Regions from separate parts of the Isoptericola sp. F-RaC21 genome, predicted to be linked through region 1. Evidence: predicted binding sites of a transcription regulator. Region 1 holds the regulator's gene; the other holds the start of a gene.
What was found. The regulator LexA, encoded in region 1, represses DNA repair genes until DNA is damaged. The targets are predictions, from matches to a motif close to TCGAACANNTGTTCGA.

Region 2: the regulator LexA is predicted to act here: its motif matches at 2,278-2,293, upstream of AAG589_RS19630 (HNH endonuclease signature motif containing protein).

What each region holds. Positions count from the first base shown of each region.
Region 1 covers NZ_JBCFYX010000002.1:1,003,264-1,007,568, forward strand. The annotation lists gene AAG589_RS10035 (ATP-dependent DNA helicase) at 1-208, shown strand, start outside; gene AAG589_RS10040 (L-lactate dehydrogenase) at 219-1,178, shown strand; gene lexA (transcriptional repressor LexA) at 1,192-2,007, opposite strand; gene AAG589_RS10050 (LysM peptidoglycan-binding domain-containing protein) at 2,255-2,593, shown strand; gene nrdR (transcriptional regulator NrdR) at 2,696-3,253, shown strand; gene AAG589_RS10060 (DUF5302 domain-containing protein) at 3,384-3,563, shown strand; gene serA (phosphoglycerate dehydrogenase) at 3,635-4,305, opposite strand, start outside.
Region 2 covers NZ_JBCFYX010000005.1:303,615-307,919, forward strand. The annotation lists gene AAG589_RS19620 (response regulator transcription factor) at 1-422, shown strand, start outside; gene AAG589_RS19625 (MazG-like family protein) at 450-650, shown strand; gene AAG589_RS19630 (HNH endonuclease signature motif containing protein) at 802-2,235, opposite strand; gene AAG589_RS19635 (S66 family peptidase) at 2,405-3,442, shown strand; gene AAG589_RS19640 (isocitrate lyase/PEP mutase family protein) at 3,463-4,248, opposite strand; gene AAG589_RS19645 (YidH family protein) at 4,247-4,305, shown strand, end outside.

The DNA of each region.
Region 1 (4,305 bases):
GGTCTCGGCCACGCATGCCGCGCTGCTGCTGGCGCAGGGAGCAGGGCGGCTGGTGCGCACGGGGGAGGACCGCGGCGTCGTGGCCGTCCTCGACCCCCGGCTCGCGACGGCGCGGTACGGGTCGTTCCTCACCCGCTCCATGCCGGACTTCTGGCCGACCACGGACGGCGAGCTCGTCCGCGCTGCGCTCCGGCGTCTCGACACCTAGCGTGGGGGCCGTGGACGAGACACGCAGGACGACCAAGCTCGCGATCGTCGGGGCGGGAGCGGTGGGTTCCACCCTCGCGTACGCGGCACTGGCCCGGGGCGCGGCGCGGTCCGTCGCCCTCCTGGACGTCAACCGGGCGAAGGTGGAGGCGGAGGTCCTCGACCTGCGGCACGGGGGCATGTTCATCCCGCAGGCGGAGATCGAGGGCTCGGACGACGTCGAGGTCTGCCGCGGCGCCGACATCGTGGCGGTGACGGCCGGGGCCAAGCAGAAGCCCGGGCAGAGCCGCCTCGACCTGGCCGAGGCGACGGTCGGCCTCACCCGGTCGATCCTGCCGGGGCTCCTGGAGGTCGCCCCCGACGCGGTGTACCTCATGGTCACCAACCCGGTGGACGTCGTCACGTACGCGGCGCAGGAGATCAGCGGCCTGCCCCGCGGCCGGGTGTTCGGCAGCGGCACCGTCCTGGACTCCTCGAGGCTGCGTGACGCGCTGGCCCGGCACTGCGGGGTCGCCGTGGGGAACGTGCACGCGAACATCGCCGGCGAGCACGGCGACTCGGAGATCGTGCTGTGGAGCTCCGCCACGATCGCCGGCGTGCCGCTCCTGGACTGGCGCCCGTTCCGGGGGCGTCCGCCGCTGGACGAGCCCGCCCGGCACCAGATCGCCACCGACGTCGTCGAGTCGGCCTACCGGGTCATCGCCGGGAAGGGGGCGACGAACTACGCCGTCGGCCTGGCGGCGACCCGGATCATCGAGGCGGTGCTCAACGACGAGCACCGGGTGATGAACGTGTCGTCACGCCTGGACGACTTCTACGGCATCAGCGACGTCTGCCTGTCCGTGCCCTCGCTCGTCGACCGCCGCGGCGTGGCGGAGACCATCGACACCCCGCTCTCGGACGAGGAGATCGCCGGCCTGCGCGCGTCGGCCGACGGCATGCGCGCCGTGCAGGCCCGGCTCGGCCTCTGACGGGCCCGAACCGTCAGAGGCTGCGGAGCACGGCGACGACCCGCCCGAGCACCTGCGCCTCGTCGCCCGGGATGGGGGAGTAGGCGGCGTTCTGCGGCAGCAGCCAGGTGTGCCCGTCGGCCTGCTTGAACGTCTTGACCGTGGCCTCGCCGTCGATCATCGCGGCGACGACCTCGCCGTTCTCGGCCACGGGCTGGCTGCGCACGACCACCCAGTCGCCGTCGCAGATCGCGGCGTCGACCATCGAGTCGCCCGCGACCTTGAGGAGGAAGAGGTCGCCGTCGCCGACGACCTGCCGGGGGAGCGGGAACACGTCCTCGACGACCTGCTCGGCGAGGATCGGGCCGCCGGCGGCGATCCGGCCGACCAGAGGGACGTAGGACGGTGCCTCCGCCGGCTGTGCGTCCGACGCGGCGACCGAGCCGGCGACGAACCCGGTCGCGCCGCCCTCGGGGCCGGCCTCGCCCGCCGCCGGGGTCTCGGGATCGACCACCTCGATCGCTCGCGGCCGGTTCGGGTCGCGGCGCAGGTAGCCCTTGCGCTCGAGGGTGGTGAGCTGGTGCTTGACCGACGACGGGCTCGCCAGGCCGACGGCCTCGCCGATCTCGCGCATCGTCGGCGGGTAGCCGCGCGCCTCGACCGAGGTGCGGATGGTCTCGAGCACGCGCCGCTGACGCGGCGTGAGGCGGTCGGCCGACGGCGACAGCTCGCTCACCGATGCCAGCGCGGTCGTCGAGCTCCCCGCCGTGTCCTGGGGGGTCTCGTCCTGGGTCGACCACGGCGTCGCCGCCGTCGTGGACGCCGGGGCCTGGTCCCGTCCGCTGGTCATCGCGTTCTCCGTCCTCCAGGGGCGCGGCCCGCGGGCGGGCCGATGAAATCCGACAAACCTTCCATCGCGCTGTCGGCCACTCTAGGCCAGTTCGGGGCCGACATCAAACATCTGTTCGATCAGGCCTCGACCGTGTCGCCCCGACGTGGTACACCTAGTACAGCAGTTCGACGTACAGGTGTTCGACGAACGGGTGTTCGACGAGGCGGCTCGCCTCGCGCGGCGCCACGGGACCGGAGGCAGGACGATGCAGAACGCGCACAGCACCAGCGACGCCCGCGGCTTCCTCGGCCTCGGGGGGCTCCGGCTCACCCGTAGGGGCCGGGTCGTGATCGCGGCGCTCGTCCTTCTCGTGCTCGTGGGCGCGGGGCTCGTCGGCCAGCGCGCCGTGGCCGAGGCGCCGGGCGCGGGCGTGGAGGTCCGGCTCCAGACGGTGGCGCCGGGCGACACGCTCTGGCAGTACGCGCAGTCGGTGCGCGGTGCGGGCGAGGACCTGCGCGACGTCGTCGCCGAGCTGCGCGAGCTCAACGACCTGCCGACGGCCGAGCTCCAGGCCGGCCAGGTGGTGCTGCTCCCGCAGGAGTGACGGCGTGCCGCCGCGGTGGATCCTGCTTGCGCGGACGGTCGCCCGCCGCTTACCTTGACGGGCAGCCGGGCGCCGGTCCGGAGCCGAGCGCAGGAGACCAGGATGCACTGCCCGTTCTGCCGCCACGCGGACTCGCGAGTCATCGACTCGCGCACGTCCGACGACGGCTCGTCCATCCGTCGTCGGCGCCAGTGCCCCGCGTGCCAGCGTCGGTTCACCACGATCGAGACGGCCAGCCTGTCGGTCGCCAAGCGGTCCGGGGTGACGGAGCCGTTCAGCAGGGACAAGGTCGTGGCCGGGGTACGCAAGGCGTGCCAGGGCAGGCCCGTGAGCTCCGACGACCTCGCCGTCCTCGCCCAGAAGGTCGAGGAGACCCTCCGCGCGTCCGGTCGCCCCGAGATCGAGGCGAACGAGGTGGGGCTGGCGATCCTGGGTCCGCTGCGCGAGCTGGACGAGGTCGCCTACCTGCGGTTCGCGAGCGTGTACCAGTCGTTCGAGTCCCTCGAGGACTTCGAGACGGCGATCACGTCGCTGCGGGCGGAGCGCGAGGCGCGCGCGGCATCGGCGGAGGGCGAGACCGGTGGGCCCGACGGCTCCGGAGAGGTCGGCGAGGACACGGTCGAGGAGCCCGCGACCGCAGGCCGGGGCGCCGCGGACTGAGCGGGCGCCGCGCCTGGTCCGTGCGAAATGCCTTGGCGCGGCGGAGGCCGCCGGGGCATGCTGGACGGCACCAGGTGCTGCGCGATCCTCTGCGCCAGCACACACCCCGACGGACGACGAGGTGACCGCGATGACGGACGACTCCAAGGCAAAGCCCTCCGAGGACACGAAGGCGCGCTTCCGGGAGGCGTTGGAGAAGAAGAACGCCGCCAGCCACCCGACCGCCGGCAAGGACGGCAACACCGGCCAGGTGCACGGCTCGGAGACCTCCGGGCCGGTGCAGAAGATGTTCCGCCGCAAGTCGGGCTGAGCGCAGGCGTGCGAAGGGCGGCCCCGGGAGTCCGGGGCCGCCCTTGGTGCGTCCGTGGCGCGGGTGCCGCGTCAGCCGGCCGCAGGGCCGGGCGGGAACTCGGGTCGCTCGAACGCGTCGCGGATGCGCAGGCGGATGGTCGAGTCCATCGCCTGCAGCTTGGCCGACGCGCCACGGTGCGTGACGTCCGAGATGTCGGTCACCACGTAGCCGATCTCGCCGCGCGTGGCGAGCGTCTGCGCCTCGATGTTGGCACCGTGGTCGGCGAACACCTGGTTCACGCGCGCGAGCACGCCGGGCACGTTGCGGTGCAGCAGCATGATGCGCCCGACGCCCGTCTGCGCGAGCTGCAGGTTCGGGAGGTTCACGGACAGCGTGGTCGACCCGGTCGCCACGAAGTCGCGCAGCTTCTTCGAGACGAACTCGCCGATCGCCTCCTGGGCCTCCTCCGTCGAGCCGCCCACGTGGGGCGTCAGGATGACGTTCGGCAGGCCGCGCAGGGGCGACGTGAAGCCGTCGCCGCGCTTCTTGGGCTCGGTCGGGAACACGTCCACGGCGGCGCCGCCGAGGTGGCCGGAGAGGATGTGCTCGCGCAGCGCCTCGACGTCCACGACGAAGCCGCGCGAGAGGTTGAGGAAGATCGCGCCGGGCTTCATCCCCGCGAACAGCTCCGCCCCGAAAAGGCCGGCGTTGCCGGGGCGCCCGTCGACGTGGATGGTCACGGCGTCGGCCTCGGCGAGCA
Region 2 (4,305 bases), on a different contig from region 1:
AGGCCACCGGCACCGTGGTCCACCGGCACGCGACGCCCGTGCTCGTCGTCACCACGTACGGCACCGACGCCGACATCCTCGCCGCCGTCGAGGCCGGGGCCACCGGCTACCTGCTCAAGGACGCGCCCACCGAGGAGCTGGCCCGTGCCATCCGCTCCGCCGCCGCCGGCGAGGTCATCCTCGGCGCCGACGTGCAGCGCCGCCTGCTCGGGCGCATGCGGTCGCCGGGCGAGAACCTCAGCGCCCGCGAGCTCGAGGTGCTGCGCCTCGTCGCCGCGGGCCGGTCGAACGACGCCATCGCGCGCGAGCTGTTCGTGTCCGTCGCGACCGTGAAGTCCCACCTGGCGCACATCAACACCAAGCTGGGCACCCAGTCGCGCACCGAGGCCGCCGCCGTCGCCCGCGAGCGCGGGATGCTCTGAGGGTGGGCGGGGCTAGCGTCCCGTGACATGACGCTCGACGAGATCTGCGAGAACGCCCGCCAGCTCAGCACCACCCACGGATGGGACCAGAGCGATCCCGCGGCACGGATGCTGCACGTCATGTCCGAAGTCGGGGAGGTGGCCGACGCCGTGCGGGCGCTGCAGTCCGCCGAGGAAGGTGACGTCGAGACCGCGAGGGCTGCGCTCGGGATGGAGATCTTCGAATGATCTGGAACCTCTGCGCCCTCGCGAACACCACAGGCGTCGATCTGACGGAAGCGGCGGCCACGAAGACATGGAGCAATGCCGCGCGAACGTGGCCACTTGCTCCGGGCCGAGGGCGGTCTCTCTCGGACGGGTGATCAGTGCGCTGAGCGGTTCAGAACGGCGGGTCGCCGTCGTCGGGCCCGGTGTCTGCATGGGCCGGGGGGACCAGCTCGCGGCCGGTGAGGTCGACGGGATCGGCGACGGGGTCGCGCGAGACGCGTCCCGTCGGTGAGGTCCAGACGAGCGTGCCGTCGGGGTCCTGCCGTGCCTGCCAGCGCGTCTCGTGCTTGACCGTGTGGTGGCGGCGGCAGAGGTGAGCCAGGTTGTCCGCGACGGTGCGTCCGCCGTCGGCCCACGCGACGGTGTGGTCGATGTCGCACCGCTCGGCCGGGCGGGTGCAGCCAGGAAAGCGGCAGCCGTCGTCGCGGGCGCGCAGGTACGCCCGCAGGGCCGTCGGGACGGTGTAGGTGCCGGGATCGGCGCCCAGGACCTCGCCCGTCATCGGGTCCACGAGCAACCGCCGCAGGGACGGCGCCTCGGCGGTCAGGAAGGCGGCGACGGCCGGGTCGATCGGGCCGTGCCCCGCCAGCTCGGCCGGCTCGTCGGTGCGGCCCAGGAGCGCCAGCACCGGCACCGTGACCTGCACGCGCGGGGTGATCCGTCGGGCGTGGTCGGCGAGGTCGGGCACGGCGGGCGTCGTCTCGGTGGCCTCGCCCTCGAGGGGCTCGGCCGGCCGACCCTCGGCACCGGCGAGCAGGAGGGCGGCGCACGCGTCGGCGCGGAGCTGGGACAGGGTGCGCGGATCCCCGGCCTCGCGCGCGGTGCGCCCGGCGATGGTCAGGCGGTCGAGCGCGGCGTGGGCGGTGGTGGCGGGCAGCAGGGCGCTGAGCCACGCCATGCCGTCGGCCGCCGGGTCGACGAACACGGCGCGCTTGGCCGCGGCCTTGGCGTGGCGCAGGGTGAAGGGCTCGGGGTGCGCGCGGTCGCGGGCGCGGCGCAGGCAGGTGCGGAACTGGGCCAGCGTCGACGTGGCCGCGCGCGGGAGGGCCTCGGCCTGCACGGCGGCCCGGGCCTGGGCGTCGGGGAGGTCGGCGAGGACGTCGGCCATCGCCGTCGCGTGCCGGGCGCCGATCCGGCCGCGGCGGAGCTCGGCGAGGGTGGCGGCCCCGGAGGAGGTGAGGGTGCGCGCGGTCTCGACGACGTGGTCCGCCTGCTGCTCGCTCACGTGCAGCGTGGTCGCGACGTCCGCCACGAACGCCCGGCGCGCCAGCTCGTGCCGCCGGTCGGTACCGGCGCGCAGCACGCGGAGCTGTTCGCCCGCCAGCAGGTCGGGCTCGCAGCGCACGGCCGCGCGACGTGCGCGCTCCACGGCGAGGAGCTTCTCGCCCTCCAGGGCGTTGATGCGCTCCTGGATCCGTTCCGCGTCGTCGAGCGCCGCCGAGACGTCGTGCACCGTCGTCGGGCCGGCCGGGGAGAGCACGTCGTCCCACGGCGTGGTGACGACGGGCAGTTCGTCGAGCGCGCTCTCGAGCACCGCAGCGGACATCCGTCGTCACCCCCTCGTCCAGGTCGCGGCTCGAGCAGGTGCTCGAACATGTGTTCGACCCTAGCGAAGACCGAGCCCCCGCACCAGGCCCGACGGCCGCCTGTGGACAACCGCGGGAGGCCCCCGAATCCCGTTGCCCGCGACGGTCGCGTTCGGGCACAGTCCGGCCATGACGATCCGCTACCCCCGCCCTCTGCGCCCCGGCGACGCCGTCGGCGTGACCGCGCCGTCCGCTGGCGTCGCGCCCCGTCTCCAGGGCCGGCTGCGCCACGCCGCGGACGTCGTGCGCGCGAAGGGCTTCGAGGTGCGCGTCGGCGAGACGGCCACGACCGACGGGGTCGTCGCCGGCCCCGCGGCCGTGCGCGCGGCCGAGCTCACCGCGATGCTCACCGACCCGGCGGTGCGCGCCGTCGTGCCGCCGTGGGGCGGGGAGCTCGCGATCGACCTGCTGGCCCGGCTCGACTGGGACGCGCTGGCGGCCGACCCGACGTGGCTGGTGGGCTTCTCGGACGTCTCGACCGTCCAGCTGCCGCTCACGCTGCGCACCGGCGTCGCGACGCTGCACGGGCAGAACCTCATGGACACGCCGTACGACGTGCCGGACGGTCTGCTGGGCTGGTGGGACGTCGCCGCCGCGCCGGTGGGGGCGGAGGTGGTGCAGCGCTCCCCGCGCCGGTACCGGTCGTCCGGCTGGGACGACTACGAGAACGAGCCCGAGGTCTCGACGTGGACCCTCGACACCGAGGGCTCGTGGCGGCGGCTCGACTGCACGCACCCCGACGCGCCGGTCGACGTCACCGGCAGGCTGTTCGGCGGCTGCGTGGAGACCGTGTCGTTCCTCGCCGGCACGCCGTACGGCGACGTGCCGCGGTTCGCCGCCGAGCACGGCCCCGAGGGGCTGGTCGTCTCCCTGGACGTGTGCGAGTGGGGCGCGACCGACGTCGCACGGGCCCTGTGGGCGATGCGGCACGCGGGCTGGTTCGACGCCGCGAACGCGGTGCTGGTGAGCCGCACGCACGCGCCGGACGTCGAGGGCTTCACCCAGCACGACGCCGTCCGCGACGCGCTGGGCGGCCTCGGGGTTCCGGTGCTTGCGGACGTCGAGTGCGGCCACGTGCCGCCGTACCTCGCGCTGGTCAACGGCGCGCTCGCGCGCGTGCAGCACGGGCCGGAGGAGTCGGTGATCACCCAGCGGCTGGCGCCGTAGCCGCCTGCCGGCCCGGTCCGTCAGCCCCGGAACGCCCGCGGCATGACGTCGCGGGCGGGGCCGGTGCGCTCGAGGAACCCGACCCCGCCGGCCTGGAGCTCGCGGGCGGCGTCGACCAGCGCGGACAGGGCGTTCCACGCGAACGTGCCGCCGACGGAGATCCGCGCCACCCCGGCGTCGGCGAGCTCGGCGGGCGTGGGCCCGCCCGCGAGGAGCAGCGCGTTGACGGGCCGGTCGACCTCGCGGCAGACGGTCGCGACCGCGGCGACGTCGCGCAGCCCCGGCGCGTAGAGCACGTCCGCCCCGGCCTCCTGGTAGGCCTGCAGGCGCGAGATGGTGTCGGCGAGGTCGTCGCGGCCGAACAGGTGGTTCTCGCAGCGGGCCGTGAGCACCAGGTCGCCGGAGGCCTCGGCCGCGGCGGCGACGCGCTCGACGGCGAGGGCGCGGTCGTAGACGGGGTGGTCGTCGCGGCCCGTGGCGTCCTCGATCGAGCAGCCGGCCAGCCCGGCCGCGACGGCGTCCGCGACCGTGCGCGCGACGTCGGCGGGGGAGTCCGCGAAGCCGTTCTCCAGGTCCGCGCTCACGGGGACGTCGACGGCGGCCACGAGCGCGGCGGCGTGCGCGAGCGCCTCGTCGCGCGTGACGGCGCCGTCGCGCCGGCCGAGCGTCGCGGCGAACCCGCTGCTCGTCGTCGCGACCGCGGCGAAGCCGAGGGCGGCGAGGATCCGCGCGGAGCCGGCGTCCCACGCGTTCGGGAGCAGGAGCGGGTCGCCGGGGCGGTGGAGGGCGCGGAAGGGGGCGGACATGACGCCGACGCTAGCCACCGCGTCCGACGCCCGCCCGCGCCCGCGCGGCCGGCGCTG